4 regions of the Alteromonas sp. DY56-G5 genome follow, and region 3 is predicted to be linked to each of the others. Evidence: predicted binding sites of a transcription regulator. Region 3 holds the regulator's gene; each other region holds the start of a gene.
What was found. The regulator sigma-54, encoded in region 3, starts transcription at its own class of promoters, with help from an activator protein. The targets are predictions, from matches to a motif close to GTTGGCACGNNNNTNGNNT.
Positions count from the first base shown of each region.

Region 1: the regulator sigma-54 is predicted to act here: its motif matches at 4,220-4,238, upstream of NO989_RS03045 (PAS domain-containing sensor histidine kinase).
Region 2: the regulator sigma-54 is predicted to act here: its motif matches at 3,671-3,689, upstream of NO989_RS15395 (DUF1328 domain-containing protein).
Region 4: the regulator sigma-54 is predicted to act here: its motif matches at 2,449-2,467, upstream of glnK (P-II family nitrogen regulator).

Region 1 covers NZ_JANHZQ010000004.1:89,125-97,360, forward strand. Annotated here, with positions in the region: gene fliF (flagellar basal-body MS-ring/collar protein FliF) at 1-1,087, opposite strand, end outside; gene fliE (flagellar hook-basal body complex protein FliE) at 1,100-1,435, opposite strand; gene NO989_RS03040 (sigma-54-dependent transcriptional regulator) at 1,677-3,014, opposite strand; gene NO989_RS03045 (PAS domain-containing sensor histidine kinase) at 3,031-4,173, opposite strand; gene NO989_RS03050 (sigma-54 dependent transcriptional regulator) at 4,310-5,773, opposite strand; gene NO989_RS03055 (flagellin) at 5,937-6,737, opposite strand; gene pseB (UDP-N-acetylglucosamine 4,6-dehydratase (inverting)) at 6,971-7,972, shown strand; gene pseC (UDP-4-amino-4,6-dideoxy-N-acetyl-beta-L-altrosamine transaminase) at 7,969-8,236, shown strand, end outside.
Region 2 covers NZ_JANHZQ010000033.1:17,322-25,557, reverse strand. Annotated here, with positions in the region: gene NO989_RS15425 (response regulator) at 1-22, shown strand, start outside; gene NO989_RS15420 (hypothetical protein) at 253-582, shown strand; gene NO989_RS15415 (hypothetical protein) at 587-1,126, shown strand; gene NO989_RS15410 (hypothetical protein) at 1,179-1,436, shown strand; gene NO989_RS15405 (hypothetical protein) at 1,461-2,039, shown strand; gene NO989_RS15400 (hypothetical protein) at 2,598-3,242, shown strand; gene NO989_RS15395 (DUF1328 domain-containing protein) at 3,732-3,908, shown strand; gene NO989_RS15390 (hypothetical protein) at 3,947-4,141, shown strand; gene NO989_RS15385 (hypothetical protein) at 4,225-4,443, opposite strand; gene NO989_RS15380 (DUF349 domain-containing protein) at 4,457-7,399, opposite strand; gene NO989_RS15375 (YeaC family protein) at 7,389-7,682, opposite strand; gene NO989_RS15370 (zinc ribbon domain-containing protein) at 7,683-8,009, opposite strand.
Region 3 covers NZ_JANHZQ010000029.1:49,687-57,922, reverse strand. Annotated here, with positions in the region: gene NO989_RS14480 (HPr family phosphocarrier protein) at 84-356, opposite strand; gene rapZ (RNase adapter RapZ) at 356-1,201, opposite strand; gene ptsN (PTS IIA-like nitrogen regulatory protein PtsN) at 1,286-1,729, opposite strand; gene hpf (ribosome hibernation promoting factor) at 1,743-2,030, opposite strand; gene NO989_RS14460 (RNA polymerase factor sigma-54) at 2,061-3,542, opposite strand; gene lptB (LPS export ABC transporter ATP-binding protein) at 3,616-4,341, opposite strand; gene lptA (lipopolysaccharide transport periplasmic protein LptA) at 4,344-4,898, opposite strand; gene lptC (LPS export ABC transporter periplasmic protein LptC) at 4,867-5,445, opposite strand; gene kdsC (3-deoxy-manno-octulosonate-8-phosphatase KdsC) at 5,442-5,990, opposite strand; gene NO989_RS14435 (KpsF/GutQ family sugar-phosphate isomerase) at 5,991-6,971, opposite strand; gene NO989_RS14430 (calcium/sodium antiporter) at 6,974-7,930, opposite strand.
Region 4 covers NZ_JANHZQ010000030.1:39,800-48,035, forward strand. Annotated here, with positions in the region: gene NO989_RS14705 (endonuclease) at 1-439, opposite strand, end outside; gene NO989_RS14710 (helix-turn-helix domain-containing protein) at 668-1,387, shown strand; gene NO989_RS14715 (hypothetical protein) at 1,437-2,291, opposite strand; gene glnK (P-II family nitrogen regulator) at 2,534-2,872, shown strand; gene NO989_RS14725 (ammonium transporter) at 2,905-4,152, shown strand; gene ggt (gamma-glutamyltransferase) at 4,374-6,065, shown strand; gene NO989_RS14735 (Dyp-type peroxidase) at 6,250-7,176, shown strand; gene NO989_RS14740 (adenylate/guanylate cyclase domain-containing protein) at 7,205-8,236, opposite strand, start outside.

The DNA.
Region 1 (8,236 bases), on a different contig from region 3:
TATCAAGTTCGTAGTTGCGCGTAGACTCTTTTGCTGTGCGCCCAGGCATAGTTTGTTGACTGCCGCCCACAGCATTTTCTGGAATATTAGAATCTAACGGAGGCTGATTAGACAGTGCACCAGGAATACCACCAACACCACCACCTACGCTGTTTTCTTCCATTATCATTTCACTGCGAACCGCAGGTAAATCAGGGTTGTAGCTACGCTGTGTTTGTTCCATAGCTGTAAAGTCCATGGTAACGTCAGCTTGTGCTGTGTAGTTACCTATGCCCAATACTGGAATCAGTATAGCGTCAATTTTTTCTAAGTACTCTTGCTCACGCTGGCGCTCAATCTCGTATTCTTTTCTGGCACGAGCACTCATAGAATCTTGAGAGCCTGAGTTTAGCAGACGACCATTGCTGTCTGTTACGGTTACCTTAGACGGCTCCATGTTTTGCACTGCAGACGCAACGATATCGACAACAGCATCAACCTCTTCACCTGCAATAACGGCACCGCGCTTAGCCGTTAGCACAACGGTTGCCGACGCTTTCTTCTCTCTTCGCGCAAATACGTTTTCTTTAGGCATAGCTAACAAGACACGGGCTTTTTGAATGCTTGCGATATCTTCGATGGTAGCCGCGATTTGTTGCTCGCGGGCGTGTTTTAGACGTTCCATCTCAACACGCTGGCTCACACCAAACCCCATATCCTGCATAATGATATCGGTACCGGCATCAGAGGCCTTTGTTAACCCTTGGCGGGTCATGCCTAAACGGATGTTTTGGAATTCGTCACTTCTTACGTAAACAATATTGCCTTCAAGCTTATAGTCGATTTGGTTCGCATCCATATAATCGAGGGTTTCAATAAGCTCTTGGGTTTCCATTTTCGCAAGTGGGCGGTAATCAGGCTCTTGCGACCAGATAAGAATAAAAATAGCGATGGCGACGCAGATTACCAAAACAACCACAAGGGCCATTTGGCGCATCATATCTGCGCTACCTAAAGTGTCCATAAAACCAGATTTGTTTTCTGGCTCATTGTCCACTGCTTGATTTTGATCAGGAACCGTAAGGTTTGTACCTGTAGCTTCAGCCATAACCTACTCCACTTACACCGGCATATTCATTATTGTTTTATAGGCTTCAAGTACTTTGTTACGTACTTGAACAGTGGCTTCAAAAGCAATGCCCGCCTTTTCTTTCGTCAGCATAACTTGAGCTAGGCTTAAGTTAGGGTCGCCCATTTCAAAACGCTGCTGCGCGTCTTTAGATTCGAGCTGCATGCCGTTTACACCATCTACCGCATTCTTTAGCATGGTCGAGAAATCACTTGCCGAGCTATTAACTTCACTAAGCGGCTGCTGTTGAGGCTCATTAACTTGAAGACGAGTTTGCCCAATCATGTTCTGCATTTCTTGATACAAACTATTGGCTTTAACGTCCATAACCACTCCTAGTGCTTTTTCGAGACCGCCTGAACATCGGCGTATAACTTATGTATAGAGGGGATTTAGCAAAGGGCTTGCCAACTTTAAAAAGCCATATATATCAACAGGATAAATTAAAAATAAGAGGATTAGCCAAATTTATGGCGTTTGACTTAGTGAGAGCAACAAAAAACCGCCGCCTTCTTTACTACAGAGGCGACGGATAAGGACGAGGAAACCGAAAGTGTAGAAAGCGACCTTATGCGGGCACTTCAATACCGTCTTCGCGCATGCGCGCTAATTTGTAACGAAGGGTTCTTGGACTAATGCCGAGCTTTTCTGCCACATCTTTACGCTTGCCGTTACACGACACCAACGTATCGAGGATAATTTGATGTTCTTGGTAGCGCAGCTCAGACCCTAGCCTATTTTCTTCAACATGCTCTTGCGGTGTCTCAACAGGTGCAGTCATGTCTTCGTCAATCATTAAATCGCTGGCGTCGATCTCATTGTGTTCGCATAAAATAAGCGCCCGTTGAACCACGTTTTCTAGTTCGCGAACGTTCCCAGGCCAGCTGTATTGTGAGAGCTTATTGCGCGCTGCTGCGCTTAACCTGATAGTACCCAGCCCTTGAGAACTAGCATGACGCTGCACCAGATGTTCGGCAAGAGGGACAATATCACCCGGACGTTCCGAAAGCGGGCGCCACTCGATAGGGAATACATTTAAGCGGTAGTACAAATCTTCTCTGAACTCTCCCGCATCCACTGCTTTTCTCAAATCTCGGTTACTTGTAGCAATAACACGGACGTTGAGCTTAACGGTTTTACGTCCGCCAAGACGCTCTACTTCGCGCTCTTGTAACACGCGTAGCAGTTTAGCTTGAAGCGCCAAATCCATCTCGGTTATTTCATCAAGTAACAGCGTACCGTCTTGGGCTTGTTCAAATTTACCCGGGCACGCTTGGATTGCGCCGGTGAACGCACCTTTTTCGTAACCAAACAAGGTCGCTTCTAGCATGTTCTCTGGTATGGCTGCACAGTTGATGGCAACAAATGGCGCATCACTTCGCGGCGACTGATCGTGAATATAGCGAGACAGCACTTCTTTACCCGAACCGCTTGGTCCCATTACCATCACAGTGGCGTCGGACTTCGCGACTTTGCGAGAAAGCTCAAGTAACTTCAAGCTTGAAGGGTCAGCAACAATAGGCGTGCGTGACTCTATTTTTTGAGCCGGCGCGTAGCGTCCCACTAAATTAAGCAGTACTTCTGGGGCAAACGGTTTTGATAGATAGTCTGTAGCGCCATCGCGCATTGCCTGCACGGCATCATCAATAGTGGCATAGGCTGTCATCAATAGCACCGGCATATTGGGGTACTTAGTTTTGATACTCTTAAGTAGCGTTAAACCGCTCATTTCGCCCATTTGAATATCGCTTACCACTAAATCGACGGAGCGCGAAGACAGCACCATTAACGCTTCTTCAGCACAGTCAGCGGCAACAACTTCATAGTTACCTAACAGAAGGGTGTCTAGGAGTGCTTCGCGTAATCCTGCGTCATCTTCAACAATTAAAATGGTAGTTTTAGACATTATTCTCTCCTATGACCTACGCAACATGAGTCAATGTTTGTGAAGATTGAGCGTTCACCACACACGGCAAAGACACACTAAAGCACGCCCCACCTTCTGGCATATTTGATACGCTCAGCAAACCGTTGTGGGCGTTTACGACGGATTTAACAACCGCAAGTCCGAGGCCCGTGCCATGAGTTTTAGTTGTGAAAAACGGTTCAAAAATTTTGTTTTTGAGTTTATCCGGTACGCCAGGACCTTTATCTATAATGGCCACATGCAAACGTTCATCAGACACTGCAGTTTCTACGTGTACGCACTCCCCTTTCGGAGTAACTTGGCTCGCGTTGTGAACAAGGTTTAATAACGCGCCTTGAAGCGCTGTAAGATTACCGGTAATAGATACGTTTTTATCGAAGCCGCTAAAAGTTAGCGTTTGCTGTGCTTGAGCCGTCATGGTTTGGGCACTGCCTTCAATTGAAGTAAACAACTCTCCCAAGCTAATTTGGCTGACCACTTGTTCTTCCCCTGACTTAGCGAAAAGCAGCATGTCGTTAACCTGACTCTCTAGCTCTTTAAGCCTGTCAGTTAGCTTGTTTGCAAATTGAGTTTGTGCTTCTTGTCCCAAGCCTTTGCGTGTTAAATTAGACGCATAGAGCATGGCCGCAGAAAGAGGCGTACGAATTTGATGAGCAAGGGATGCCACCATTTTTCCAAGAGAAGACAGACGCTGCATATGACTCACGCGAGCTTGCAGCTGCCGCGTTTCGGTTAAGTCGGTAATAACAATTAATTGTCCTGGCTCATTTTCTAACGGCGTAATAGAAAGCTTCACTCGGCGACCGTCAACAAGTGAGACTTCGTGGCCGTCGTCAGCGCGAGGTTTGAATGAGCGCGTGATAATACTTCGCCACACTTCCTCTTCCAGCGGTTCACCTAACAGTGCTTTCGCTTGTTCATTGGCTTGGCGTACGATCCCTTTACCGTCTATAACGATAACGCCCGCAGGCATTACCTGAAGTAAGTGTTCAAGTCGACTCGCCTGCAACCGTAACGACGAAATATCGTCACTGCTTGAGGGGTCGTATTCATCACGAGATATCGCATTATCAATACTATCTAACGCATAGCTTGATGCTGAGTACTCAGTTGATTGTGGTGTGCTGTCAAAAGCCATATTGCCCTCGTCAAATTGCAGACGCTGTTAAACTATGGCTTAGATAAAGCAGAAGATGTGCCAATTCATCATTGGCTTATTTTTCAATTAGATAGGATGAAATTATAGAGGAAAGCGCAACGTCAATTACCTGACATTACGCTTCTTCAGTACGTTGAATATCGTACTTCCGCATTTTCTCGACGAGCGTTGTTCTGCGCATACCAAGTTTGTCGGCAGCTCGAGCCACCACCCAATCTTGATTGTCTAACGCCTGTCGAATGAGGTTTACTTCCAACTCAGAAAGGTACTCTTTGAGATTAACCCCTTCCTCAGGTAAAGATGAAGAAACCATTCCGTTCAAACCCTCGTGGTTTTGCTCGTTAAGGTCTTCTTCTGGCTCTTGCGCGGCCGCTTCAGCAAAGAGTGCATTGAATGCTTCACGCTCAAGAATTTCTTCTGGATAATCAGGCTCGTAAGCCTGTACATCACCGTATTGATATTTCTCAGGTAAATCGGCGATATCAACGATTTGACCAGGATAAAGGATTGTTAGGCGTTCAACTAGGTTAGACAGCTCACGAACGTTGCCTGCCCATTCGTGCTCCATTAACGAGGCGATCGCTTGCTCGGTAAAGCGCACACCTTCTACCCCATCACCTTGAATACGGCTATTTAGCTCTTGAAGCAATAAGGGGATATCGTCTTTTCTTTGTCTGAGTGCAGGACTATCAATCGGGAATACGTTGAGCCGGTAATACAAGTCTTCACGGAACTTGTCTTCACTGATCATGGTTTCCAAATTGCGGTGCGTCGCAGCGATAATGCGTACGTTACACTGAAGGGGCTTGTTGCCGCCTACGCGCTCGAAGGTACGCTCTTGTAACACGCGCAATAATTTAACCTGCATCTGAAGCGGCATATCGCCGATTTCATCCAAAAACAACGTACCGCCTTCAGCTAACTCAAAGCGGCCTTTACGCGCGCTGATTGCGCCAGTAAACGCCCCTTTTTCATGACCAAATAGCTCGCTTTCTAGCAGCTCGCCAGGAATGGCACCGCAGTTTACCGGAATAAATGGCCCGTCTTTGCGTTCAGATAAGAAGTGAACATTACGTGCAACGACCTCTTTACCCGTTCCAGACTCACCTAGAATCAAGACAGTGGCATCAGTCGGAGCAACCTGTTCAACTAATCGACGAACTATTTGTATTTGTTCGCTTTTACCAATAAGGCTTCTAAACAGTCGCGTCTTTGTTCCCGATGTACGAGACAAGCTCGGTTTGCGCCTTGAGTATTCTTGGCAGCGATGGATAGCTTGGGTCAAAACGGGGTAGGTTAATGGCGTTGCAATAACGCTAACGAGATTACAACCTGCTGATGCTTGGCTATTATTTTCAACCAATGCTACAAATGGTATGTGAGGAAACTTCTCAACCAGTCCACTGACTACGGCTGGCGATATGTGCTCTATAAGAACAGCATCAGCTCCACTATCTTGCAAATACCGTTCGCAATCACTAAAGCCTCGCGATTGACACGATTCTCCCATGAAGGTAACGATAGTTTCCAAGTTTTGAATAAGTTCCTGGTTGTCACTAACCAGCAAAATGTTCTTCATCAATTCCCCGAGAACGCTTTGTTATTATTTACAGTTTAGCGCATTTATAAATTGTAACGACAAAAGATCGGAGCGCAACCGCTGTTTTCGGAAATGTATCAATAAAAAAAGCAGGTTACCCTGCTTCTTTCGATTAATTTTAGCAAAATTAACGTATGTCGGCTTAACTCAACAGTGATAAAACCTGACTTTGCTGCTGATTCGCTTGCGCTTGAACGGTTAGCGCCGCCTGACCGAGCACATCGTTTGACGCCTGCTGTGACACAGCTTGAGCAAAATCAAGATCTTGTATGCGGCTACGCGCTTCAGCGGTGTTCACATTAGCTTGAGTAAGAGAACGCGCCGCACTTTCGAAACGGTTTTGGGTAGCACCTAAATCGCCTCGCGCGTTACCGAGCGTTTCAATTGCTGCATCAGTTGCACCTAGCGCATCTTCAATGCTGGTTCCCGACGTAATATCGATAGACAGCACATCGTTTAATTGAGCAGCAACATCCTGTGTATTGACGCTAATTGATTGACCCGCACTTGAACCTGATTGGAATTCAAGTGAGCCATTTTCAGATAGTAACGGCTTGCCAGCAAAATTCGTTTGCTCAATGGTTTGGGAGATATTCTCTTGTAGCTGTGTTATTTCAGATTGGATAGCACGGCGATCGCCACTGCTCAAAACACCATTACCAGATTGTAAGGTAAGTTCACGAATGCGGTTTACATCGTCATTGATGCTGCCTAAACCACCCTCTGCAACCTGCGCCAGTGAAATACCATCATATACGTTATTGATAGCCTGACGGTTACCTTCTACTTCTGAAGTTAACCGGTCGATGATTTGCTGAGCTGCTGCGCCGTCAGTTGCATTGTTAACTTTCTTACCACTGGCAAGCTTCTCAAACAGGTTATTTTGCTTTTCTTGGATTTGACCAATAAGCGAGTTACCTGAATCGGAACCTATTTTAATCATGAGGCTACCCTATTAAACTTTCACTAAATATAGTGTAGTAAATAGACAGAAGAATAACGAGTGACTGTTTTTTTAAAGAGTATGAAAATGAATACCCAACGGCTTAACGGTATCGTTACTGTTGAGTATTTCACTTTTTATTTAAGGAAGACTCGTTAAAAACTAATGGTTTATGGCATTGTTGCCGACACATGATATATTTAAACGATAATCATAAAAATCGTGGGCGATCTATGTTTGACGGCAAGTCTATATTGATAACAGGTGGTACAGGTTCGTTCGGTCATAAATACACCGAAAATTTGTTATCACGCTATAACCCCAAGCGCTTAATTATCTATTCGCGTGACGAGCTAAAACAGTTCGAAATGCAGCAGAAATTTAATGCTCCCTGCATGCGCTACTTTATCGGTGATGTGCGAGATAAAGACCGCCTTACGCGCGCAATGCAAGGGGTAGACTACGTTATCCATGCTGCCGCCATGAAACAAGTTCCGGCTGCTGAATATAATCCCACGGAGTGCATCCGCACTAATATCGATGGCGCTGAAAACGTTATAAACGCAGCTATTGATAACTCGGTAAGCAAAGTTATCGCGCTGTCGACCGACAAAGCAGCTAACCCCGTTAATTTGTACGGTGCGACTAAGCTCGCTTCCGATAAGCTGTTTGTTGCAGCAAATAATATGGTTGGCGCGGGCAGACCTCGATTTTCTGTAGTGAGATACGGGAATGTAGTGGGCTCTAGAGGCTCGGTTGTTCCGTTTTTCAATAAGCTCATTGAAGAAGGCACTGACCATATTCCGGTTACGCATAAAGATATGACGCGATTTTGGATAACACTTCAGCAGGGCGTCGACTTTGTTTTGAAGAATTTCGAGCGCATGATGGGTGGCGAAATATTTGTGCCCAAGATACCGTCAATTAGAATTACCGATTTAGCCGAAGCCATGGCACCAGGTGTACCAATTAAGATAGTGGGTATTCGACCTGGCGAGAAACTTCACGAAATGATGTGCCCTGGCGACATGGCCTTTCACACTTTCGAATATGACGATCACTTTGTCATTGCACCATCCATCAAGTTCTTCCACAGGAGTAATAACTTTACTTCAAACGGACTGGAGGAAGTAGGTAAGCCAGTTTCAGATGGTTTCGAATATGTATCTGATACAAATCCATATTTTCTCACGGTAGAGGAAATAGTTTCCTGTAATAAGGATGCGGATAAGTGATCCCATACGGACGTCAGTCGATTGATGAAGATGACATTAACACCGTCGTTAATTCACTAAAATCCAACTGGCTAACGCAAGGCCCAGCCGTACCAGCATTTGAAGAAGCTCTGACTCTTCAAAGCGGTGCTAAGCATGCTGTAGCGGTTAACAGCGCTACGTCAGCACTGCACCTCGCTTGCCTTGCTCTTGGAGTAGAGAAAAACGATACGGTATGGACCAGCCCCAACTCCTTCGTTGCCTCTGCGAATTGTGCACTTTACT
Region 2 (8,236 bases), on a different contig from region 3:
TTTAGCTTCGGTAGTGGGCTGAAGAGTTAATTATTTCGCTGCCAACCTGTACCGAATGTCGGAGGTTGAGCAGCGCATCATCAAGAGCAAGAAAATATTACAGACGTAAGACACAACAGTGTGTGAGACTTGCACATAAGCACCTCACGCAACAATAGTAAAATAAAAATAAATCATATAAAACAGTAAGATAATAATTTGGTATATCAGTTGCAGCTACCTATATGAACCTAAAATATTAAGGAGAGTATTATGGCTACACAAGCTTCAGTTAAATCGCAAACAGCTAAACATAACGATACAAACAGCGTGGCTGAGCCGAGTCACCCAGTAACGGATCAACTGAAAGATTCTCTTCATGCGTCAGTCGACAAGTTAGCAGACAGTGCTGGCATTGCGGAGGAAAACATTCGTCGCACTGCTACATCGTCTGCAGAGAACATGTCAGCGAGAAAGCGTCTGGCGCAGCAGAAATGGCAGGCGTCAAACGTACGTAAATATGCCATTGAAAACCCAGTAGCGACAGCGGGTATCGCATTCGCAGCAGGAATGTTAGTGACGTCACTTTTACGTAAGAAGTAACTCGATGACTGTACCTGATTTTCGAAGAGCAAAGTACAATCTGTGCACAGAAAATCCTTTTCGCCTGACGCCGCCCGCGGCGCAGGCGAATCATAATGTTAAAAGCAACGGTGACAATGCTAACGCTGCATCAGCAGCCTCTGAACACTCTACGCAACACAAGTCGACGCAACAGAATTACCCCGACCCATCGTTTTCGGATATCTTCTCGGCATTCTCTGAAGCATTTACCCAGCGAAAAGCGCAGGGTTTAGCGTTTTTAGAGCTCACTAACAGTGAATTGATGCTCATTAAAAAGAGTTTCTTTGTTACAGTCTTTGCATGCTTAGCGGCATTTGCGGTGGGCACTGTATGTTGGCTCATTTTAAACATCGCTATTGGCGCTATACTTCATAGTGTGGGCGTTAGCTATGTGGTAGTTCCACTCCTGTTGTTGGTGTTTAACAGTGTTGCGGCCTTTTGTTTATTTAAACTTGCACAAAATTCATTTAATTACTTGAGCTTTAGCAGACTCATTCAAACGTGGCGACGGGTTTTCGGATAGTGAAAATGCTTACCATTGCGTAAAAAGCCACCGCCAATAGTGAGGAAAAGCGATGAACATTTTTTTAAAATCGAATATGAAAGATATAGCACAGAAAGAGCATGCTTATTTTTCGCAAAAACATCATGCAGATGTTGCACTTACACAAGCAAAGAGGCAATGTAAACTGATGATGGGAAAGCCTGAAACGTTGCTTGGCATCGCAACCCTTGGCGCATACAAGGGTGCGGTAGATGCAAAACCCAAAGCAAAACGCAATCAAGCCCTAATGGCAATAAGTAGGACTGCGTTATTGTCGCTATTTCAATGATCACAGTACTAAGGAATATGTGAGATGAACAACAAAAAAAGTATGAAGAAAAGTCGTTTGATGCTTGCCTGCGTTAGTGCGGCGTTTAGCCTTGCAATAGTAGGTTGTTCATCGACCCCTGTAGCAGCCCCAACCCCCTATAAGTCAGCGAGTACCAAAGCTGCCTATGGCCATTCAAGCGAAAAAATCTCTGAGAACGAATACAAGGTTCTTTTTAAGGCAACAGACAAGACTCCTGCTGATAAAGTACAGCAATATGCTCTTTACAGAGCAGCGGAAATTGCACAAAAACAAGGTTTTACTTATTTGGCCATCGTTAAAACCAACGTGGATAAAAAGCCCGTTATTGCGCGAGAAGTGATGGCGAACAAGGAAGAGCCCGTGGCATTTCAAACAGACAGGCAGTGCACTATGTCAGGCTGCGATGAAGTGGCACAGCCTATGGCCGTCCCAAGCTCAAGCGACGTTGTGAAAACTCAAATTAACGACATCTACTTTACTATTGATGTAATGATGGCGAATGATAAAACGCGTCTAGGTAAAAATGCTTTTACTGTCTTAGAGGTACTATCAGAGCCTCTGGAGCCAAAAAATGGCAACTAGCTGAGCGTTTTGCCGCTCACTAATGCTCTGAAACATCAGTTTTAATAGAAATGCTTTTCAGGCCCTAGTTGCAGTTACTGAAAAGCATCGCTCAAACACATAAGCAAAACCGTAATGTGTTTTAAAGCCAACAACCTGTGCACTAGTCTTCATTACTTTTCTGTTGTGGCTAACAGACCACTGGCTAACTGCATTCTTCACTTTTCTACAAACTTGGGCGGTGTCATATTCGTTTCCTCTTGAAAGAGTCGATGACACTGCTGCTATCACAGCCCTTTTCTCTAATTTAAAGCCTCTAATCTATAGCCTTTAGTCTATAGACTCTAATTTATAGCTGTTATCCATTCTTCTGAAGTGCTTCTTGCATTTTTAATGACCCGTTAATCTTCTATTAATGTTGTACAAAAGTCTCCGTCATCATAGCTAGCTATCATTAAACCCATAAACTGCAGAGCAGATTTATAAACCTCTAGCAACAACGTTGTAGCGGTACTGCTCTAAGCAATTGAATCAGGTAATAGCACATATTTATTTTGCAAATGACTAAGGAGTCAGGCGATGAGAAAGCTAAGCACGTTAATGACAAAAACTACCCTTGTAGCAGCTACAGTAATGTTGGTGACTGGTTGCAGTGCAGTGGCAAAACCGCAGATGGAGCATTCAGCTAGTTCGAATGTTCCGGCGTTAAAAGCTAAAGCACTCGACAACGCATTACTTTATTCCGACGAATGTATTACTGAGCGAGAAGTGGTAACGGCACAAAAGATGTGGGGTGACGGCATAGTGCGAATTGGTGCAGTATTTAGCAATGATGGTGATTACTCTGGCGAAGCCGCAGATTTCATCCAAGCTATGTATGGTTACGATTTAAGCAGCGTACTGTTTAAACCAACGCTTGCAGCTAACGACCAGTTCCGTTCAAGCTTCGATGCTGCGCTTTCATACTTTGTTGGTGGTAATGACGCTTACGAAGAGGACAAAGGCTTTGCTATAAAGCCATACACAAATGTGAAATTCGATAATGTGGGTATTATCAACAACAGCTGTCGCATGGCCGTGGCGATGGGCAACTACTTCTTTACCGATACAAAAGGTGGCGAAACGAAGGTGGAATACACTTTTGCCTATGTCAAAGATAGTGACGGCGACCTGCGTATTGTTGCTCACCAATCTTCGTTACCTTACAACCCAAACGGTAACTAAATAGGCCATTGCCCCTCCATTCTTAGGAAGTGTGAGGGGCGAAACACTCTCCCTTTGCAGGCAAGGCGGCCCTTCCCTTTCGCTTTGCCTCTTTTTTATTTTCAACGAGAAAAACTATGTGCGCAAAACGCATTGTGGCACGTTGAGATGGGATATTTACATAATCATATTGCGTCGCCAGGCGCCAATTCAGACGCCACAACAAACCACAACCTTGCTGTCACGTTCCTCCGAAGCTGGTAAGAATCAAAGAATAACCCCAGCCAAAGGCCCTTAACACACAAAGAGTAAAGTTGGGTGACTAGGGCCTTACTCAATCATGTAAAAAATGCATTCGTACGTGTAATCGTGACGTTAATTGCCTGCAGATACGGCCTGACAACCAGAGAAAAATTAAATTATATCAATATATTTCAATAACTTAAAAAACAGGCACAAAGATAGCATTAGTTAAAGTGAAAGTAACGGAAGCAATACGAGGATTTAGTTATGTTAGGTTGGGCAATCACATTTTTTATCATCGCCATTATTGCAGCAGTTTTTGGTTTTGGAGGCATCGCAGGTGCAGCAACAGGTATCGCACAGTTTCTTTTCTTTGTGTTTATCGCGTTGCTCGTAATCTCACTTATCGCAAATGCGTTACGTGGTAGAGCACCAAGAGCCTAAGAGTTAGAAGTATTTTAATAGGAAAAAGGAGTAAGGATATGTTTTCATTTAAAAACTTATCAAAGGTACTAGTAGCATCAGCATTTGCACTATCACTAGCAGCTTGCGGTGACGGTGAAGCGGAAGACGCAGGCGAAGAGCTAGACGAAATTGTTACCGATGCAGGTAATGCCGTTGAAGACGCTTGTGAAGATGTGAAAGAAGGCGTAGACGCTGAAGATAAAGACTGTTAATCACGTTTTTATCAAAAAAGGGCCAGACAATTGTCTGGCCCTTTTTGTATTTACAGTCGACGTGGTTTGACCTAACTGGTTAGTTAAGACACTTCTTCACCACCTAACTCACGAGCAAGATCGTCTAGTGTAGATAGCGTCGAATCAAATTCACCTACGCCGTAACGGTATTTTACACTCACGTGATGATCCGTACGCCCGAACTTCACTCTTAACCCTTCTGCGTCAATATGCTTCACGGTATTCAAAAAGCGATAGGCAGACATTTCTGTTTCAAATTGAAACTCAACACTGTTTTCCATTTAGGCTTTCCGTTTAAGCAACAATTTCAGGATGAGTATCAATAACTGAAACAACTCGTTGCAGCAAATGGTTATCTTCTTCGCTTATCGAGTCGTATGATAACCAGTCAGCAAGAATGTCGGGAGCTGTTGCCGCTTCGCCTTGTTCCAACTTAGATGTCATCATTTGTAGCTGTACGCTAGAGCGTATAGATGCGTCTGCATCTGGGCTTGGCATACCAGTTGCGACTTCTAATGCTACCGTTAACCATTGTCTATCGTGCTGAGTTGTTTTATTTCCAGTTGACTGACCCAATACGCTTGACCAACGCTTCCCTAACGTTTCCGCTAGAGATTGCTCATCACCACTTCCCTCACCTACACTTAGCTGTAGTAAAGAAATCAGAGCCTGAGCTCGCGCCAATCGGGCTTGAGATTGTGCATTTTTCGCTTGCGCCGCGCGCTTACTTTCAAGTGAATCAATCTTTTTATCTACTTTCGTACGTTGCGCTTTAGGCAAGTCGGTTAACTGAGCGCGAACGTCGCTTATTGATTGACTGAACGTTGCATCATCGCTGTTGATGTCAACAGCTTCCACTTGCTTGAGTAGCGAATCTACTAACGCGTTAAATGCATTATTCTGTACTTTCCGCTCGGCTTTTAAACGTTCAAATACGGTGTCATTGGCAGCCTTAAATTCTGCCCACAACTTACTCTCTTCACGTTTACCTGCATGGCCTACCTGCTTCCATTGGCTTTGCAATTGCTGAGCCTTGTCGGCAGCGCCAGCGACATCTTCTTCCATAGCAAGTTGACAAGCTTGGGTGACTAACGCACGCTTTTGGGCTTGGTTGTCACTTTGCCATTGATTTACTTTAGCCTGAATGGGCGATGATACCGCCTTCCATTCTTGCTTCAGCTGTTCATAAATTTCACGTTCAACCTGACCTGCAGCGTGCCACTGTTTAGACACTCTATCGAAAACTTTCACTAACTCGGCTTCCGGCATGTTAATGTCCATTGCCTTAACCGTAGCGATAATCGACATGCGCTGTTCACGCGCAGCAGCCCGCTGTGCATCTAACTTCGCGTAATGCGCTCTACAAGGCTCGAAGGCCTTTTCAAGTGCATCATCGAATTGCTGCTGTAACAACGCGTCATCACTACTTTCTTCACTCGTTGACGATGACGGTGTTAGTGATAACCATTGCTTACGCAGATACTTAATGGCCTCACTTCTTTGCTTAATATTTTCTGCATCAGCGCTGGCTAACGCTTTTGCTTCTTCTACAAGAGCGGGTTTGCGCGGCGCAGCAAGGTAATCCTGCCATCCTTCTAAGCGCGACACATCACCAGCGGTCTTTTCAAAACGCTTCTCTACATACTTTTTCGCTGAACCAGGAAGCGCAGCATAACTTTCCTGAAGCTTTGCAAATTTTGAAATAGCAACGCGGAATTTACCCTGAGCAATTAAGTTATCGATAACGCTAATGTGCTTTCTAATGTGTTTTACTTGCTCATTTTCTTTGGATTTTTGAGCACGCTCTTTGGCATTTACAGTGCTTGTCGCTGCGTTGAAACGTTTAGACAACGCCTTAGGAATGGCATCGATTTCGCGACTAAGCGCTTTATACGCTTGACGTGCTTCGTCAAACTCCGCTTTAAGAGCCACTACACTACTGCTTTGTAATGCGTCGCCACCATTTACCTGACTCAAATCCTCAGTCGATGCGCTAGCTTCTTCAACGCTCACATCACGGGTATCTTTACCCGACTCGCTATCGCTTGCCGAAACGATCTTAGCGGCAATGTCTTCGAGCGACTGAAGTTTTATCAGTAGCTTTTGGCCGTATTGCTGCTGCATAGAGAAGCGATCAAGCTGGTCGTTTAGTTCGTCGACAGAGCGCTTAATCTGTGTAATTCGCTTATCAGTTGCAGATTCATCATCGAGACGCGCTAGCTGTTCAAGCGTTGCTTCAACACCGCGCACGCTTTCATTAACCGTAGCAACATCAGCAAGCGTCGCTTCACAAAGCCTGTTATTGTACAACCAAGCTACCTGCTCCTTGGCATGAGTAAGCTGCTGTTCGCACAATGCTTTGGTATTGGCACGTTGCGACGCTTGTTGCTTCTCTTCCCATGCTGGGCGGATACGGCTTAAATATCGCTCGAGCTGCTCACCTATACGCGCGCGCTTTTCTTCATAATCAGCGCGTTCTTCTGAAGTGAGTAAGTCAATTTGAGCAAACAGCCCAGTCAATTCGCTCTCAAGCTCATTGCGCTTTTCATCAATGGTTTCTACATCTGACTTGTCGAGTAAAGCCTGATATTTTGAAAGTCCCAAAGTGAGCTGCTTTTTAAGCTCCACTGGGCGCATTGCAGCCTCTTTGATAGCATCGATCCGCGCATTAATTTGCGTAGCAAGCGCATCATCTGACACTTTCTTAGCAAGCTTTTGCAAATCTGATACGTCTGAGTGCGCGTAAATTAATTGAGTCTGCAGTTGGGGACTTGCGCCCTCTAAAAAGACAAACTGGGTGAAAGATGGCTTCGCTACTTTTTCGATTAGCGCGTTAGCTAGCGCATCATCTTGTAAGAGCATAGGCTCTTTCTTCAACATTTGCGGTACTAACTGCACTACCAAATCGGCGTTGGCTGTTTCAGTTAAAAAAGAGAATATCTCTTGGCGGGAGAGTGTGACATCCCCCTCGCCTAACAAAGCGGCGTTTACCTTTTTCTCCGCCGCTTTTTTAACGCGAGACTGCTTGGCAATTTGTGACATTTTAAGCCACAGCACAAAGCTATTAAGCTTTTCGAGTGCTGCTAAACTGACATTTGCATCTTCGTCATTAAATGCCAGTTCGTGAAGAATTGTTTTTTCCTGTGCCTTTTCGGGAGAGAGACTCTCGATTGCCTGCATCCGTTTTTCAGGCTTTGGGCTTTGGTGTGAAGGCGCAAATATACGACTAAATATCATCCTGTTTAAACCGCGCTATTGTATTATTATCATCCTGCTCATCGCGTAACGAGCGTTTAAAGTCGGCTTTACTCTTATGTACGATTTCGCCGCTTTCACCTACTGTCATATGCTCAGAGGACTTTTCTATTTTTGCTTGATACAGCATAACAGCCTGCATGCTGCTTGCTTTTTGCTCTTCGTTTAAAGGCGTGCCATCTGGCCACTTACCTGTTTCAACAGCCTGACGCAGACGCTCGTAAATCTCCGGCGTCATGCTGGCTAAAAGTGCTTCTATATTCATTTAGGAAAAACGCTTTATGTAAACAATACGCGCGCGGTTTACTAAGTACCAAACAAAGCCAACCACTGCGCCCAAAATAGCTAAATTATGTTGCAAATCACCTGGGCGTGTTCCGCCCCAATACATGAAGCCAAAACTCGCAACGAATATCAGCATAGCAAGAAGGGATTGGTTCTGGATACTGGCTAACTTTTTAAATCTTTGTAAGCTTTGTTTGCGCTCTATATCTTCAGAGGTCGCATCACCGATTTTAAAGTCACAGTGAGGACACGTCTTCGCTTTGTCAGACGTTTTTTTGTTACACGAAGGACAGTCAACTAATGCCATATGTTGCTCCTGTTTATTGGGTGCGAAATGGAAATGCGCAACTCGCTATTGAGCGTAGACGCATTTATACGCGGATGGGTATCATACTTAAGTTCATCACAACAATGAAGTCGATTCTGTGGATTAACCTTATCGCCATAAAACAAAAATGCGCAGGGTGTTAACTTTTATACAAAGTTCACCGCTACGCATTTTTACCTGATAGCCAAGTTGCATTTCCCTTCAGT
Region 3 (8,236 bases):
GATAATTGCGTAGGTTTTGCGCAGGATTTTAAGATAACTGCGCTAAGTGTTGATTAATTGGTCAATGGATTGGGCAAGTAAGACTATTCGTCTTCGTTAAATCTGCCCTCAATAAGCTCTTCAATAGCTGCAAGCGCATCAACAGCATCACTGCCGTCCACAATCACGTCTACCTGTTCACCTTGATGGCTTTCAAGCATCATTAATCCCAATACACTGCTTGCGTCTGCTTCTTTATCGCCTTTTTTTAAGATGATTTTAGCGTCGAATTGATTAGCCAGTTTAACCAGTTGGGTCGCCGCTCTTGCATGCAACCCTAACTTATTGACGATAGTTAGCGTTTTTTGAATAGTCATTACTGATTCAGCTCTCTATGGCGAATTTGTACATCAGGGTGTATTTCACTGAAGGTTTTCGACAGGGTCTGTGCGATATAAACCGAACGGTGTTGGCCACCAGTACAGCCAATCGCTACGGTTACATAACTTCTGTTATTGCGCTCTAAATGAGGCAGCCATGTCGTTATTAAATTCTGAATTTGCCAAATGAACTTGGTCACTACAGGCTGCGACCCCAAAAATACTTCTACTGGTGCATCTAATCCGGTCAGGTGTTTAAGGTCGGGCTCCCAGTGGGGGTTAGGTAAAAAGCGGGCATCAAAAACGTAATCCGCATCTTTAGGAATACCGTGCTTAAAGCCAAACGACTCGAACACAAGCACAAGGCGTGAGCTTTTCTTACCCAGGATACGCTCTCGAATTAACTCTGCCAGTTGGTGAATGGTAAGCTTATCTGTGTCTAAATATAAATCTGCGCGTTCAGCAATAGGAGCAAGTAGGGCAGACTCGGCTTTAATGGCTTCTGAAAGCGATTTATTAAGCTTGGCGAGAGGGTGAAGACGACGTGTTTCGCTAAAACGCTTAACCAGTACATCATCGCTCGCGTCAATGTAAACAATGGTCATCGACCACGAAGAAGGCAGGTAGTCTAGAATTTCTACCAAATCGTCAGGATTTTTAGGTAAGTTTCTCACATCGATACTTACCGCAACCTGATCGTACTCGTCAACAACTGTATGGGTTAAGGTGGGAAGTAAGTTTACCGGGATATTATCAACACAGTAATAACCTAAATCTTCCAATGCGCGAAGTGCGACAGACTTACCAGACCCCGAACGACCACTGATTATTATCAGCTTCACCTACTTTCTCCCTAATACTCTGGTTTTATCACATACGCGTTGTTGAATTAGGCGCCTACTAAACGGTTAATAGGCGCTTAATGTTTAACTTAATGCAGATAGAATATCGTCGCTTGTCGTTGCGCGACGTATTGCTTTAATCGTTTCTTTGTCGCTTAGTTTACCAGCCACGGTGGCCAGCGTTTGAAGGTGTCCTTCGGTCTGTTCCTCAGGAACGAGTAGCGCAAAAAAGATGTCTACGGGTTTCTCGTCAAGGGCGTCGAAGTCGATTGCTGGCGTGCTGGTTACAACAATGGCGATCACTTTTTCAAGGCCCGGCAGGCGTCCGTGGGGTAAGGCGATACCATTACCAATGCCTGTACTACCCATACGCTCTCGAGCCATCAAACTGTTGAGTACCGTTGCCTGATCAATGTTCTCGTTTTGCTTGGCAGCGATATCAGCGATGATCTCAAGAATTCGCTTTTTACTATTACACTGAACCGCACACTCGGTGCGGTCCAGACTTACGATGGCTTGTATATCCATGCTTAATTAACTACTAATGTTTTTTCAGTTTTTCCTTATGCTTGATTACCTGCCGGTCGAGTTTATCAACCATGCTGTCAATCGCCGCATACATGTCGGTATTTTCTGAGGATGCGAATACTTCAGCGCCACTTAAATGAACGGTCGCTTCGGCTTTTTGATTTAATTTTTCAACGTTCAGGATGACATGCACATTAGAAATGTGATCAAAGTGACGTTCAAGTTTGCTGAACTTCGTATCGACATAATTACGCAAAGAGTCGGTGATTTCGACATGATGACCAGTAAGGTTGATTTGCATATTTCGTCTTCCTTATATTATTAAGCCCGATTAAATAAGGCTTTTGCGTTGGTTCGACGGCGGGATCGACAACGATTCCCGGTACTTTGCTATTGTTCGCCGGGCAACTTTAATGCCTTGTTCGGCCAACAATGAAGCAATCTTGCTATCACTCAGCGGCTTGCTAGGCTTTTCAGCGGCCACTAATTTCTTGATCAATGCACGAATCGCTGTAGATGAACATTCACCACCAGACTCTGTTGCAACGTGGCTTGAGAAGAAATACTTCAATTCGAAGATTCCACGTGGCGTATGCATGTACTTTTGCGTTGTCACTCGCGAAATAGTGGATTCGTGCATATCTACCATTTCTGCGACATCATTTAGCACCATTGGTTTCATCATTTCCGGGCCGTGCTCAAAAAAGCCCATTTGCTGCTGCACAATGCAGTTTGCAACCTTCATTAAGGTTTCGTTACGAGATTCAAGGCTCTTTATGAACCACTTAGCCTCTTGCATGTGTGAGCGGATGAATTGTGAATCGCTACTATTCTTGGCACGGCGACTCATTGCAGCGTATTGTTGATTTACGCTTAATTTAGGCAGACTGTCGGGGTTCAGCTCAACCACCCAACGGCCATTTTTCTTGGTTACTGAGACATCAGGAATAACGTACTCAGGCTCTTTAGTAACTAAAGCACTACCTGGGCGAGGATTCAAGGTTTGCAGTAAACGCATTGCCTCGCGTAGCTGATCTTCTTTCAATCGGCTTTTACGCATAAGCGTACGATAGTCTTTGCTGCTCAGTAAGTCAGAGTACTCTTCAATCAGTTGCTTTGCTTCAGCAAGCCACGGTGTGTCTTCTGAAAACTGGCGCAATTGCACCATCAAACATTCTTGTGGAGAGCGTGAGCCAGAACCAATAGGGTCGAACATCTGAATGCGCTTAAGCACACATTCTATTTCGTCCATTTCAATCGGCTCTTCCATATCATCATCGTTAACCGCTTCTAAAATATCATCAAGGGTAACGGTTAAATAACCTGACTCGTCAATAGAGTCGATGATTGCTGTAGCGATTGCGCGATCGGTATCCGAGAAGTGGGTAAGGCGCATTTGCCAAAGAAGGTGCTCTTGAATATCTTCAGTAGTCTCACCTTGGAAGATTTGCTCGTCGTCATTGGATGGACCCGGAGCTGGCGAAGATGAAGCAGAGTAGTATTCGTCCCATGTGCTGTCGATTGGCAGCTCATCGGGAAGATCGTTTTTCTCAAGTGCATCGCCGGCTTCTAGTGTGTCACTAGATGCAGAAGCAGTGGCCTCAGAGCCGCTGTCATCGTTGTCGATATTGTTCTTTTCTAGTTGCGGCTCGTCGTTACCTTCTTCAACTTCTAATAGCGGATTAGAATCGAGCGCTTCTTGGATCTCTTGTTGAAGATCAAGTGTAGAAAGCTGCAGCAGTTTAATGGCCTGCTGAAGCTGTGGTGTCATGGTAAGTTGTTGGCTAAATTTTAGCTGTAAAGATGGTTTCATCTACGTCTTATTTAAATGCTCTAAATTGAATATACCAGAGCGAAACTGAAAAATGGCAATTCGGTTACATTAACTATAGCCTGAATTGTTCGCCTAGGTATACATCCCTTACTTTTTGATTACTTAAAACCTGTTCCGCCGTTCCTTGCGCAATAAGCTCGCCATGACTCACAATGTACGCCTTTTCACAAACATCCAATGTCTCTCGTACGTTATGGTCTGTGATAAGGATTCCAATACCCCTATCGCGAAGATGTTGTATTATCTTCTTTATATCATTAACTGATATTGGATCAACACCAGCAAATGGTTCGTCTAACAAAATAAATTGCGGTTTTGCTGCCAGAGCGCGGGCAATCTCAACGCGACGGCGTTCGCCCCCTGACAAACTCATCCCCGTACTATTACGTATATGGTTAATATTAAATTCATCAAGTAGCGCATCAGCTTCTTCTTCTTGCTGTTGTGAATTTAAATCTTTACGGGTTTGCAAAATGGCCATGATATTTTCATGCACTGTGAGCTTTCTGAAAATAGAGGCTTCCTGCGGTAGGTAGCCAATTCCGCGGCGTGCGCGCTCGTGCATGGGCTGATGAGTTAGCTCATTGTCGTCGATTTCAATCTTGCCTTTATCCAGATTCACTAAACCAACAATCATGTAGAATGTGGTGGTCTTACCAGCGCCATTTGGGCCAAGAAGACCAACAATTTGACCCGTTGAGACAGACAGACTTACATCTCGAACAACCTGTCTTGACTTGTAAGCCTTAGCAAGATTTTTAGCGCTCAAAGTTGCCATTGCTATTCATTGCCCTCGTTGTCTTTTTTGTCTTTCTTAGACGAAGTTTTGCGAATGGTCTCAGGTGTGAATACTGTGGTCACTCGACCCTCACCATCCTTACCTGCGCCGCCAGTCGCTAGCAATTGCTCGGTAATCATATCGAACGTGATGTTGTCACCCTGTACTTTACTGGTGTCTTGTTTCAACTCTGCGTTTCCAGCAAGAGAAATCGTTCGGTTCACCACTTCATAGCGTATTTCATTAGCTTTTGCCGAAACTGGCGTGCCGTCTTCCAATTGCTGGGAATAGCTTGCAGGCTTTCCTCTAGCAATAAATATTTCACGACCACCACCGTCAGTGGCAATTACTTCCACTTCGTCAGCTTCAATAACCAAAGAGCCTTGAGTTATGAGTACGTCGTCTTTGTACAACGCGGTTTTATTTTTACCGTCGATAAACTGGGTGTTCGAGCCTATTTTTATGGGCTGCGAAAAATCATCTTCACTGGCGTGTACCGCACCGCTAGCGATGGCAAGCAATAAACTAGTTGCTAGGGGAATAAGTGGTTTGTACATGATCTAAAAGCTCGTATTCTTGTGTGCGTAAATTCGCGTTAAACCCATTACTTAAAATGACATATTGGGTGCCCAGTATTTCAACGGGTTGGTCAGATGTCATTTGCTTGGTTTCTAAATTAATTTGAATGTACTCGGTCGATATACTTCTGACAAAGTCATCGCCAGTTTGGTTCTCAATATTAACTTGGTTTTCCAGCTGGATTAGCTCGTTATTGTATAGTGTACCTTCATCAGCGGTTACCACCCATGGTGATGACGCGTTTTCTGTATAAAGGGTGTATTTAGGTTGCTGAAACAATACAAAGCCAAGCTGGTCGTAATGCTCCATCGACTCTGCAAATACTTTGTGATTTAACTCACCGTCTTGATTGTACAGCGTAGTGGTTAGATTTTTTGCTTTGTAGGCGGGCTTTAGCGCATCGTTTTCACGATTCCCCTGCGTTTCAGGCTGCTCTTCCATCCACGTAGGGATGTACATCAGCATCGCCAGAATAAATAGCGCCGATATACTTAATCCTAAGCGATTAAAGCCAAACAGGCTCATACACTAGCTCCAAAAATCTCATTTGCTACCCCTTTGGCCTGCAAAATGGTATCCGATATTTCTCGGACCGCGCCAAACCCTCCGGGAAGGGTCGTAATCCAGTTTGCTTGTTTTGCTACGTAAGGATGGGCATCGGCAACCGCAATTTTAACCGCAACGTGCTTGTACATACCCGTATCTGGCATGTCATCACCTACCGCAGCCACTTCGTCAGTGTTTAACTCAAGGTGCTTCATCAGGTCGCTAAGCGCGTCTGCTTTATTCTCTTCGCCTTGAATTATATGTGCAACATTCAGTGCCTTCATTCTATTTTCAACAATGGCAGAGCGACGTCCAGTAATAACCGCGACATTCACTCCATTGCTCACTAGCGCTTTTACACCATATCCATCACGGGTATGGAATGCTTTAAGTTCTTCACCGTCGTTACCTAAGTAAATTCGGCCATCTGAGAACACACCATCAACGTCGCATACCAGCAACTTTATCTTGGCTAGTTTTGCGAAAAGCGAGTCATTTATTTCCGTGTACAAGGTGGTTGTCATTTAAAGCACTCCTGCTTTTAGTAGCATATGCATGTTAAAAGCCCCAACAGGTTTGCGCTTATCGTCAGTAACCATTAACGCACTAATTTTATGGGTTTCCATCAAATTCAGGGCTTCTACAGCCAGCTGACCTGCGGTGGTAGTCTTGCCGCCTTTAGTCATTACTTCTTCTACTGTCGCACTGTGTACGTCTACGCGGGCATCGAGAATTCGTCGTAGGTCGCCATCCGTAAAGACGCCTGTCAGCGTACCGTCTGCCGCTATCACGCCTGTCATACCCAACCCCTTTTTAGATATTTCCAGCAGTGCGTCAGCAACAGAAGCACTGGCATGGACAAGGGGGATATCACTGCCGCTTTGCATGATATCGCTAACTTTAAGCAGAAGTTTTCTGCCTAAACTGCCGCCTGGGTGCGAAAGCGCAAAGTCATCTGAGGTGAAACCTTTTTGGTCGAGCAGTGCTACCGCAAGCGCATCACCCATAACCAGTGTGGCGGTTGTGCTTGACGTAGGAGCAAGACCTAGCGAACACGCTTCTTTTTCAACGCTGATATCAAGCACGACATCTGCGTGTTGCCCTAATGAACTGGAAGCACTGTTGGTCATGGCGACCACCTGTATGCCTAAGCGTTTAACTACGGGCAATAAGTTAACGAGTTCGTTAGTCTCGCCAGAATTAGAGATGGCGAGTAAGACATCGCCTTTGCTTAGCATGCCCAAGTCGCCATGGTTGGCTTCACCAGGGTGCATGAAAAATGCAGGAGTACCTGTACTGGCAAGCGTAGCGGCAATTTTATTTCCGATATGCCCAGACTTTCCCATACCACTCACGACAACTTTACCCTTGCAGGCAAAGAGAATATTACAGGCAGCGATAAATTCATTGTTTAAGCGCTCTGCCAGATTAGCAATAGCTTGAGTTTCAATTTCAATAACGCGCTTCGCTGAGTCGATATAGTTCATCTGAGTTTGTGTATTCATGATTATCCGAATAGCCAGAATTGATAGCCGATAAAGCAAGCCAGAAGTATGAATCCATTTGTTCTTGATATTGTACGTTTGCCGATTAAATCGAAGCTGAACAAGAACAATAATAATGTTAAACCAAGCATTACGTACATATCTCGGTTGTAAACGTCAGGGTCCAGGATACCAGGCGCGATTAACCCGGGCATGCCAAGTACGGCAAGCAGGTTGAAGATATTTGAGCCGATGATATTACCCAGTGCTAAATCGTCTTCACCTTTAAGTACACCCGCAACACTTGCTGCTAGCTCAGGTAGACTTGTACCAAACGCAATAATCGTTAGTCCGATAACCAAATCCGAAATGCCCATGTATCTGGCAATTTCTACTGCTGAGTTCACCAAAAAGTGAGCACTTAATGGAAGTATTACAAGGCCTACACCAATCCAAATGAGAGCTGACGTATTTGAAACGCCTTTGGGGATTTCATCTGCGGTTTCCGCAACCAGAGGGTCTTCTTTATCTACCTGTAGCGACAACCACGCCATCATTGCCAGTACGAAAATGAACAGGCCTAGTAGGATAATGCCTTCATAAGACTTAAGTTCACCGTCAAACATAAAGCCAATGGCAATCAATGAGATGATAAGGAGTGCTGGAAGTTCGCGCTTTAACGTTGTTGATGAAACAAGCAATGGTTTCACTAGCGCGGTTATACCTAAAACTAGCGCGATGTTCGTGATGTTAGAACCTAGCGCGTTACCCACGGCGGTGTTCATATTGCCATTTGCGGAGGCTATGGCGGAAACCACAATTTCAGGTGCCGAAGATCCCATAGCGACAATCGTTAGTCCGATCATCATTGGAGAAATGCCGATGTTTTTTGCTAATGCTGAGGCGCCATATACAAACCGGTCAGCGCTCCAACTCAGTACAATCAGCCCAACAAGAAAAATGACAATGTTTAAAAGCACAACAACCTGTAATAGAAAGTATTTCGCTAGATTGTCGCAAAAAGAGTGCCATTTGCCTATGCTCGCAGCGTTTTATTTTCGCCAAATACTGTCAATTGACGTAAATTTCCGCTGAATACGCAAATTAGGTCGCACTTACACACACAAGACTTCATATTCAGTTTCAGTTAAGAAACAACAAAATAGGATGGTATTAGGATTGATTTGGGAGGCTTGTAGGATACTAGATGGGCACTTGGGCGTGAGATACCGAATACCAGTCCGCATAGATAATTGCCCACTCAGAAGGCGCTGGCAAGTTTCCTA
Region 4 (8,236 bases), on a different contig from region 3:
GATCATAAAAGCGTAACCCCACCTCAATCTCTTTTGACGCTGTAGCGGAATAAGAGAAAGTAAGCTGTTGCCAGTTTCCAGTTAATGAGTTGTCAGAATAACCTTGATAACCGTCTACATATAGGCGTGCTTTTACAGCACCTTCAGTGTGATATAGCCTCACTGAAAATTCATAATTTTGACCGGCGGTTACATTGATTGTCTGACGGAAGTCAGTTGAACCTTGCGTTGTCGTATTGACGGTAACTGCAGCAGACTTGCTTCCCGAGAATGAGTAGACCGAGTTTTCAGCTACACTAATGCCGGAGTCGATAGTTGACCATGAATTAGGTGCGCCAGACGTCCATGTTTCAAAGTCTCCATTGGAGACCTGACCCATGGCGATAGCGGGTAACAACGCACCTGCCAAGCCGACTATTTGACGTAAGTTTATATTCATTTATTTTCCGTTATTGTCTTTATTTTAAATGTATATTTATTCCTTAAACGTAGTGTTCGACGCCTTCCTAGGCGTATCAAATATTGCACGTATTTGTGACAAAATGAATAAAAGTGCTTAATCTAACGGCAGAGAGTACTGAGTTAACGGCAAGGAAATAGATGCAAATAAACGGTGAGTTAGGCAAAAGATCAGTACTACCTATTATGGACTGTTGGGCGCAATAAAATGACTGACAGCCCAATTCCATCGCTATCCGTACGCTCATATACGAAGCAAACGTGCCGCCATAAACACAACTACTTTCAGTTAGTGCTGCCCATCAACGGACATATCTTGATAGAAATCGATAATTTTAGCGGGCGGGTAGGCGTAGGCGAAGGCGTATGCATAGCGCCGAATGAGGTCCATTATTTTAGCGCTAACGAACTGTCAAAATTTATTGTGGCGGACTTGGAGTATGTGCCAGTTAATTTAAATGACAGGTTGCACCCGATATTTCAGGTAACGTCCGCATTACAGGCGTTTTTATCGTTTGTAGAGATTCAAATTAGCCAGTTTGCTGACCAAGGCCATGAAGAAATACTGGCGCTATTTTTAACCTTGCTAGAAACATCCTTGAAAGGATGCAGCATGGATAAGCGAATGACTCCTGTATTAAGCCATATTCATCGCGACCTTGCCCGAGGCTTTACACAGGTGGAGTTAGCACGGATAGCCTGCATGGGAACAACGCAATTCAAAACACGCATTAAAGAAGCCACCGGGCATAGTTTACGAGATTACCTTGTAAAAGTGAGGATGGAAAAGGCCAAAGCACTACTTAGAAATACCGATACACCAATGTTGGGTATAGCTCAGCTAACAGGGTATGAAGATGTTGCAGCATTCAGTCGCCGGTTCAAAGCGTATTTCGGGCGACCCCCTAAGTTTTTCAAAAGAAAGTGACTGTGATAAGGGCTTACCTCACATGACGGTAAATCGTTGATAGAGAGGGCTAGTTAATCTCTTCGTCTTTAGGAAGTTTATTGACTCTGGCTTCTATAAAACGTTTGTGGTCGTCCATTTTGGTGCATTCTAAGGTTCCACCAGCAATCCCACTCAATATCGCCAAAGTTTTATTGGTCGTACTGCTACAGTTTACGCGTTTTGAAGGGCGTCGATTTTCATTAGCTTGTATTTGCTGTGTGCTTGGCCCGCTAAGAACAGGACTATTTTTACGCTCTTGAAATGCTTTTGCTGCTTGTTCTGCGTCTTCAGCGACTTTGTCACTGTGATACTTTTCAAAATAGAGGGCGGCGCCATCTTTTACCGACAGATTCAACGAGCCTGCGCGCCGATTTGCGTCTTTTGATAAAGTGGGCGACGGCAGTGTACTAGTCGGCTTACTTTCAATGGGTACCTGCTGTGTATCGGGCTCAGCATTTTTCTGCTGCTTGGGCGCAGGGCTTTCTACAATTTCATTCTTACTATCAAGTGCTTCAGTCGCTTTGGTTGCGTCAGGCTTCAACTCAATTTCTTGCCTTTTAGGGGAAACATCGATTGGTTTAGTTTCTTGTGGTTTAGCTTGGGCAGAAGGGCGTGGAACGGGGGGATAGTACAGTCTGGCGCTTATCTCCGGCGTTCGCTCCAAAACATTTACTCGTGCTTTTTGGTTGTTGATGCCCATTTGAGAAAGTATGACCACTACGATGACCCCAAACACATGTGCACAGCCCGAAATTAATAGTGGGCGCCACGCCGTTTTCTTTGCAACGGAATGGTGTTCAATGCTGCGCTCAGGCGCAAAGAAAGAAGGGGTGATAGTCGTCATAGTAAACAACAGACCATGGGCCCTATCGAATAGTTCCATCCTAATTTCATCGCACTTTTTAGTCCTCTCACCTTACCGCAACCTCATACCGCTTCAAAATTGGGCAAATTTTTAACAGTGCACCATTAGTGTGCATTATTTTTGTGCGTTCATGAAGCGTTTGCTTGTATGTATTTGATTTATTTGGCTAATCATTTGTGGCATGGCTCTTGGTTTATCTTCCCATAGTTGGAAACACGACCATAAATCACAGAATAACCAAAACAAACTGGGAGCAACTCATGAAACTAGTCACAGCGATCATCAAGCCGTTCAAGCTAGATGATGTTCGTGAAGCCATTTCAGAAATCGGTATCGACGGTTTGACCGTGACCGAAGTGAAGGGCTTTGGACGTCAAAAAGGACACACTGAACTTTACCGCGGAGCGGAATATCAGGTGGATTTTCTACCTAAAGTCAAACTGGAAATTGCTGTTCAGGATGATCAAGTAGAGCGCCTGGTAGAAGCCATCGTTGGCGCTGCCAAAACAGGCAAAATTGGAGACGGCAAGGTGTTTGTTTACGACCTTGAACACGCCGTTCGTATTCGAACTGGTGAGTCGGATAGCGACGCGCTGTAAGCCACAACGATATATTTGCGGAGAAAACCATAATGGAAATCACTTTTGAACTTGGGTATGCGCTAGATACCTTTTATTTTCTAATCTGCGGTGCACTGGTTATGTGGATGGCTGCAGGTTTTGCGATGCTTGAAGCAGGTCTTGTTCGAGCGAAAAACACCACAGAAATTCTAACTAAAAACGTGGCGCTATTCGCTATCGCTTGCACTATGTACATGATTTGCGGTTACGGCATTATGTACGGTGGCGGCGACTGGGGTCCATTCCTAAGCGGTATCATGGCTGATGGCGCAACAGGTGTCGCTGAAGAGCCAGCAACATATGCACCTTCTGCTGACTTCTTCTTCCAAGTAGTATTTGTTGCAACAGCAATGTCTATCGTATCTGGTGCGGTAGCTGAGCGTATGAAGCTTTGGGCATTCCTAGCGTTCGCAGTTGTTATGACGGGCTTCATCTACCCAATGGAAGGTGCTTGGACATGGGGCGGCGAAGCAGTATTCGGTATGTATACGCTTGGCGACCTTGGTTTCTCTGACTTTGCAGGTTCAGGTATTGTTCACATGGCTGGTGCAGCTGCTGCTCTTGCTGGTGTTCTTGTGCTTGGTGCTCGTAAGGGTAAATACACCGCTGACGGTAAAGTAAACGCGATTCCAGGTGCAAACTTACCGCTTGCAACTTTAGGTACATTTATCCTGTGGATGGGTTGGTTTGGCTTCAACGGCGGTTCAGTACTGGCTACTGCAACTGTTGAAAGTGCAAACTCAGTAGCGATTGTATTTATGAACACAAATGCTGCAGCTGCTGGTGGTGCAATTGCTGCACTTATCGTAGCACGCATTCTATTCGGTAAGGCTGACCTAACCATGGTACTTAACGGTGCGCTAGCCGGTCTTGTAGCTATTACAGCAGAGCCTTCAACACCTACACCACTACAAGCTACGCTGTTCGGCGGCCTTGGTGGTATTTTAGTAGTGCTTAGCATCGTTGCGCTTGATAAAGTAAAAATTGACGACCCAGTGGGCGCAATTTCAGTTCACGGTGTGGTAGGTCTTCTAGGTCTTATCCTTGTACCTTTCACTAACGATGGTTCAAGCATCTCTGGTCAGCTAATTGGTGCAGCGACTATCTTTGTATGGGTATTCGTAGTGAGCCTAGTGGTATGGCTAGTGATTAAAGCGGTTATGGGTGTACGTGTGAGCGAAGAAGAAGAATTCGACGGCGTAGACATGAGCGAATGTGGTCTGGAAGCATACCCAGACTTCACAAGCAGCCGTTCGTAAGAGAGTCTCGATTAGGCAACGAAACAACAATAACAATAATGCCTTATTACTTCGTTTAAGCCCCGCTAATGCGGGGCTTTTTTCGTTTCATGCAATGTGTTTTAAGCTCATTACTGGGCTTAGGAAAAGAGCCTAGGCGTAATGTGACAATAACGCTACACTATGAATCGATAAACTAACGCTAGATTTATTATCGGCAACGTTTTAGTAAAAGGACGGTTATGATTGCAAGTGTGCGACTTCTACCTTTGATACTGGCTTTCTTTAGTATCAGCTGTTTGGGCTATGACAGAATAACGGGGCAACCCTTTGCAAGTCGCTCAGAAGTTATTGCAAAGAACGGCATGGCAGCAACAAGCCAACCATTAGCTACGCAAGTGGCGTTGGATATTTTAAAACAAGGCGGCAGTGCAGTTGATGCAGCTATTGCAGCCAATGCCATGTTAGGTTTAGTTGAGCCTACAGGCAGCGGTATTGGCGGCGACCTATTTGCCATTGTGTGGGATGCAAAAGAAGAGAAGCTAGTCGGCTTAAACGCTTCTGGCCGTTCACCCAGACAGTTAACCAAAGCGGTGTTTGCCGAGCGTGGCTTGCATCAAATTCCAAAATTTGGTCCGCTACCCGTTTCTGTCCCTGGCGCTGTAGATGGCTGGTTTGCACTACACGAAAAATTTGGCAAGCTGCCCATGTCTGCGCTGCTTACCCCATCTATCAAATATGCCCGTGAGGGGTTTCCTGTTTCAGAAGTCATTGCCTATTACTGGCAGATGAATCAAGAGCGAATAGGTCACTATGACGGCTTCGCAGAGACTTTTCTTATCGACGGGAAAGTTCCGCAAAAAGGCGATGTTTTTAAAAATCCTGGCTTAGCCGTGACCTATGAAAAGATTGCAACAGGCGGGCGAGATGCTTTTTATAAGGGCGATATCGCACGCACTATCGATGCTTACATGAAGTCTCAAGGCGGCTTTTTGTCATACCAGGATTTGTCATCGCATACCTCGGAGTGGGTAGAGCCCGTTTCTACTAATTATCGCGGTTATGATTTGTGGGAACTTCCGCCCAATGGACAAGGCATAGCGGCCCTACAGATTCTTAATGTGCTTGAGCACTATGATATCGAAGGAATGGGGTTTAACTCAGCAGACTACATCCATACCTTTGTTGAAGCCAAGAAGCTCGCCTTTGAAGATCGCGCTAAGTTCTATGCAGATCCAGACTTCAATGATATTCCTGTCGACTGGCTAATTTCGAAAGAGTATGCCGCTAAGCGCCAGAAGCTCATAGATAATGAACGCGCAGCGAATCGCGTTGATGCGGGTATTTATGAAGGAGATACCATTTATCTGACCGTTGCTGATAAAGAGGGCAATATGGTGTCCTTAATTCAAAGTAACTACCGCGGAATGGGCTCAGGCATGACACCTCCAGGGCTAGGTTTTATTCTTCAAAATAGAGGTGAGATGTTTACCCTTGAAGAAGGGCACTTTAATGAATATCGCCCGGGAAAACGTCCATTTCACACCATTATCCCGGCTTTTGTAACCAGAAACGGTAAGCCAGTGATGAGCTTTGGCGTGATGGGCGGTGGGACTCAGCCTCAAATGCATGCACAAATTATTGTAAACATTCTCGACTTTGGAATGAATTTGCAGGAAGCGGGGGATGCTCCACGCATACTGCACAGTGGGTCGAGTAGCCCAACGGGCGCGTTGATGACTGATGGTGGTTATGTGAGCTTAGAATCAGGGTTCAGTGAAACCGTTCAGCGAGAGCTCATGGAGCGGGGGCATAAGCTTCAACGCGTGGTAGGCGCGTTCGGTGGCTATCAGGCCATCGCTTGGGACGAGCAGAAAGGTGTCTATTTTGGCGCTTCAGAAACGCGAAAAGATGGACAAGCCGCGGGCTATTAAGCACACTAGTGTAAATAATAGGCGGCGGAGTTAATTTGTTCCCCCGTTTGCTGCTTCGCTTTAAAGGGTTTCAAAGTTTGAAGCAGCCGCTACACTTTACAATAAGGTTCGCACAACAAAGCGCGGCGAATGATCGCCAGCAGCGAAACGTCAGAACAAGGCGTTAATAACAACAAGAGCGGCAATGACACAACCACAAAAAGGCCTCTGCGCTGAGCCAAATTTACATGCACAGTATTTATTACTGAACGTCATTGATGACGATAGCCAAGCCGTACGCGCCAAACTATCTCGCGTGCTGGATATATTCGAGCATTTTGAGAATGAGCACTACGAAGCCATGGTAACCGGCGTTGTCGCTATTGGCACCGGTTACTGGACTGAGGTATACCCCGGTTTGATACCTGTTGAGCTTGCCCCTTTTCCTGATATGCAGTGTGATGATAGAAGTGCCCCCACCATGCCTTGCGATCTCTTCATTCAAATTCGCGCTGATAGGCTGGATATTTGCCATGCGGTTGGCATTGAAGTGATGGATTTGTTGCGTATTCATGTAGAACTGGTAGAGCAAATAAGAGGGTTTAGGTACTTAGATGGCCGTGATCTCAATGGTTTTCTCTATGGCGCAGATAATCCGCGTGGCATGAAGCGTAGACAAGTCGGCATTATTGGCGAAGATGACCCTGATTTTAGCGGTGGCAGCTATGTTCACATACAACGCTATCGCCATGATTTAAGGCGCTGGAATAGTCTTTCAAGCCGTCAGCAAGAACAAGTGATGGGCACCACGCAAGAACACAATTTGGTAAGTAGCGAACAGTCTGAATCTTCGCATTGTGTTAGGGCAAGCACTGTTGCGCCCGATGGCGACGAACCAAGGCTAATTAAGCAAGGCATGCCATACGGTGATATGGCCTCTCAAGGCTTATTCTTTGTAAGCTGTAGTGCCAGTGCGCGGCCATTTAAACAGATGCTCCACAGCCAAATATACGGCAACGGTGAAGGCGATTATGACAGATGGCTGGATTTTACCAGCGCTGAAACAGGTGCTGCGTTTTTCGCGCCATCCATCAATTTCATTCGCCAGCAGGCTAAGTTATCTGAGTCCTAAATTTAACCGTCGCTTATGGCCATTGGGATTAGTAGACTAGCGCACCATCCCAATCCTCCTTAAAATCGACGCTTCTGTAAATGCGACAAACATCTATGTGATGATGCGCTAGTGAGTCGTTTGGGCTCATAGCGACAGCGGTCTCAAAAAAAGAAATAGCCTCATCCCATTGCTGATTTATACGGCATGCAATACCTGCGGCAATCTTGGTCTGAACCGCCAACTTCTTTTCCTGCTCACCCTCTGAAAGGTGGCTTAACACCTCGTATATTTCAATTGGCGCTTTTCGTCCTTTCACTCTTACCCAGTCAAGCAAGCGGGTTTTAATTGGGAAGCCAGACCCTATGGTCTGAAGAACTTGGGCACTGACGATAATATCCGCCTCGTATTTGGGGGTTAAAGCTTCTAAGCGAGAAGCAATGTTTACGCTATCGCCAATGACGGTGGTGTCCATTCTATCTTCTGAACCCACCGTACCCATAATAACAGGCCCAAAGTGGATACCTATTCCCATATTAATTGGTTCGTAGTTACTGTTCTTTCTATGGCCGTTATATATTGTCAGCGCTTTGCGTAAGTCGAGCGCAGCATTAACCGCATCCATAGCTTTTTGTTGTGAAGATCCTTCGCGATGATCGAACAGCGCCATAATGGCGTCGCCCATGAACTTATCAATAAAACCGTGGTTTTGATGAATAGGATCGTTCATTCTGGTGAAATAAGAATTAAGAAAGTTCATCAACTCTTGTGGCGTAATACGTTCAGAAAAACCGGTAAAGCCTCTGATATCGCAAAACATAATCGCAACGTCGTTTTCAGCCGCATAGCCAAGACCCAGCGCGTCTACTTCAGAATTCGACATGTGCTCCACAAACTGCTTTGGAATGAATTTTTGAAAGGTTTGTGTAAGCCTTTGGGCCTCATCGGCAGCAGTGTGAAAGTGCGTTTCGTCGTCGTTTTTTGCGACAGTGGTGGAGACATGACGCCGACGTTTAAATTGCCTAGCTCCGTATGCAAACCGACGGCTGCGCCTTACGTGCAAAGTTGTGATAGCGACACT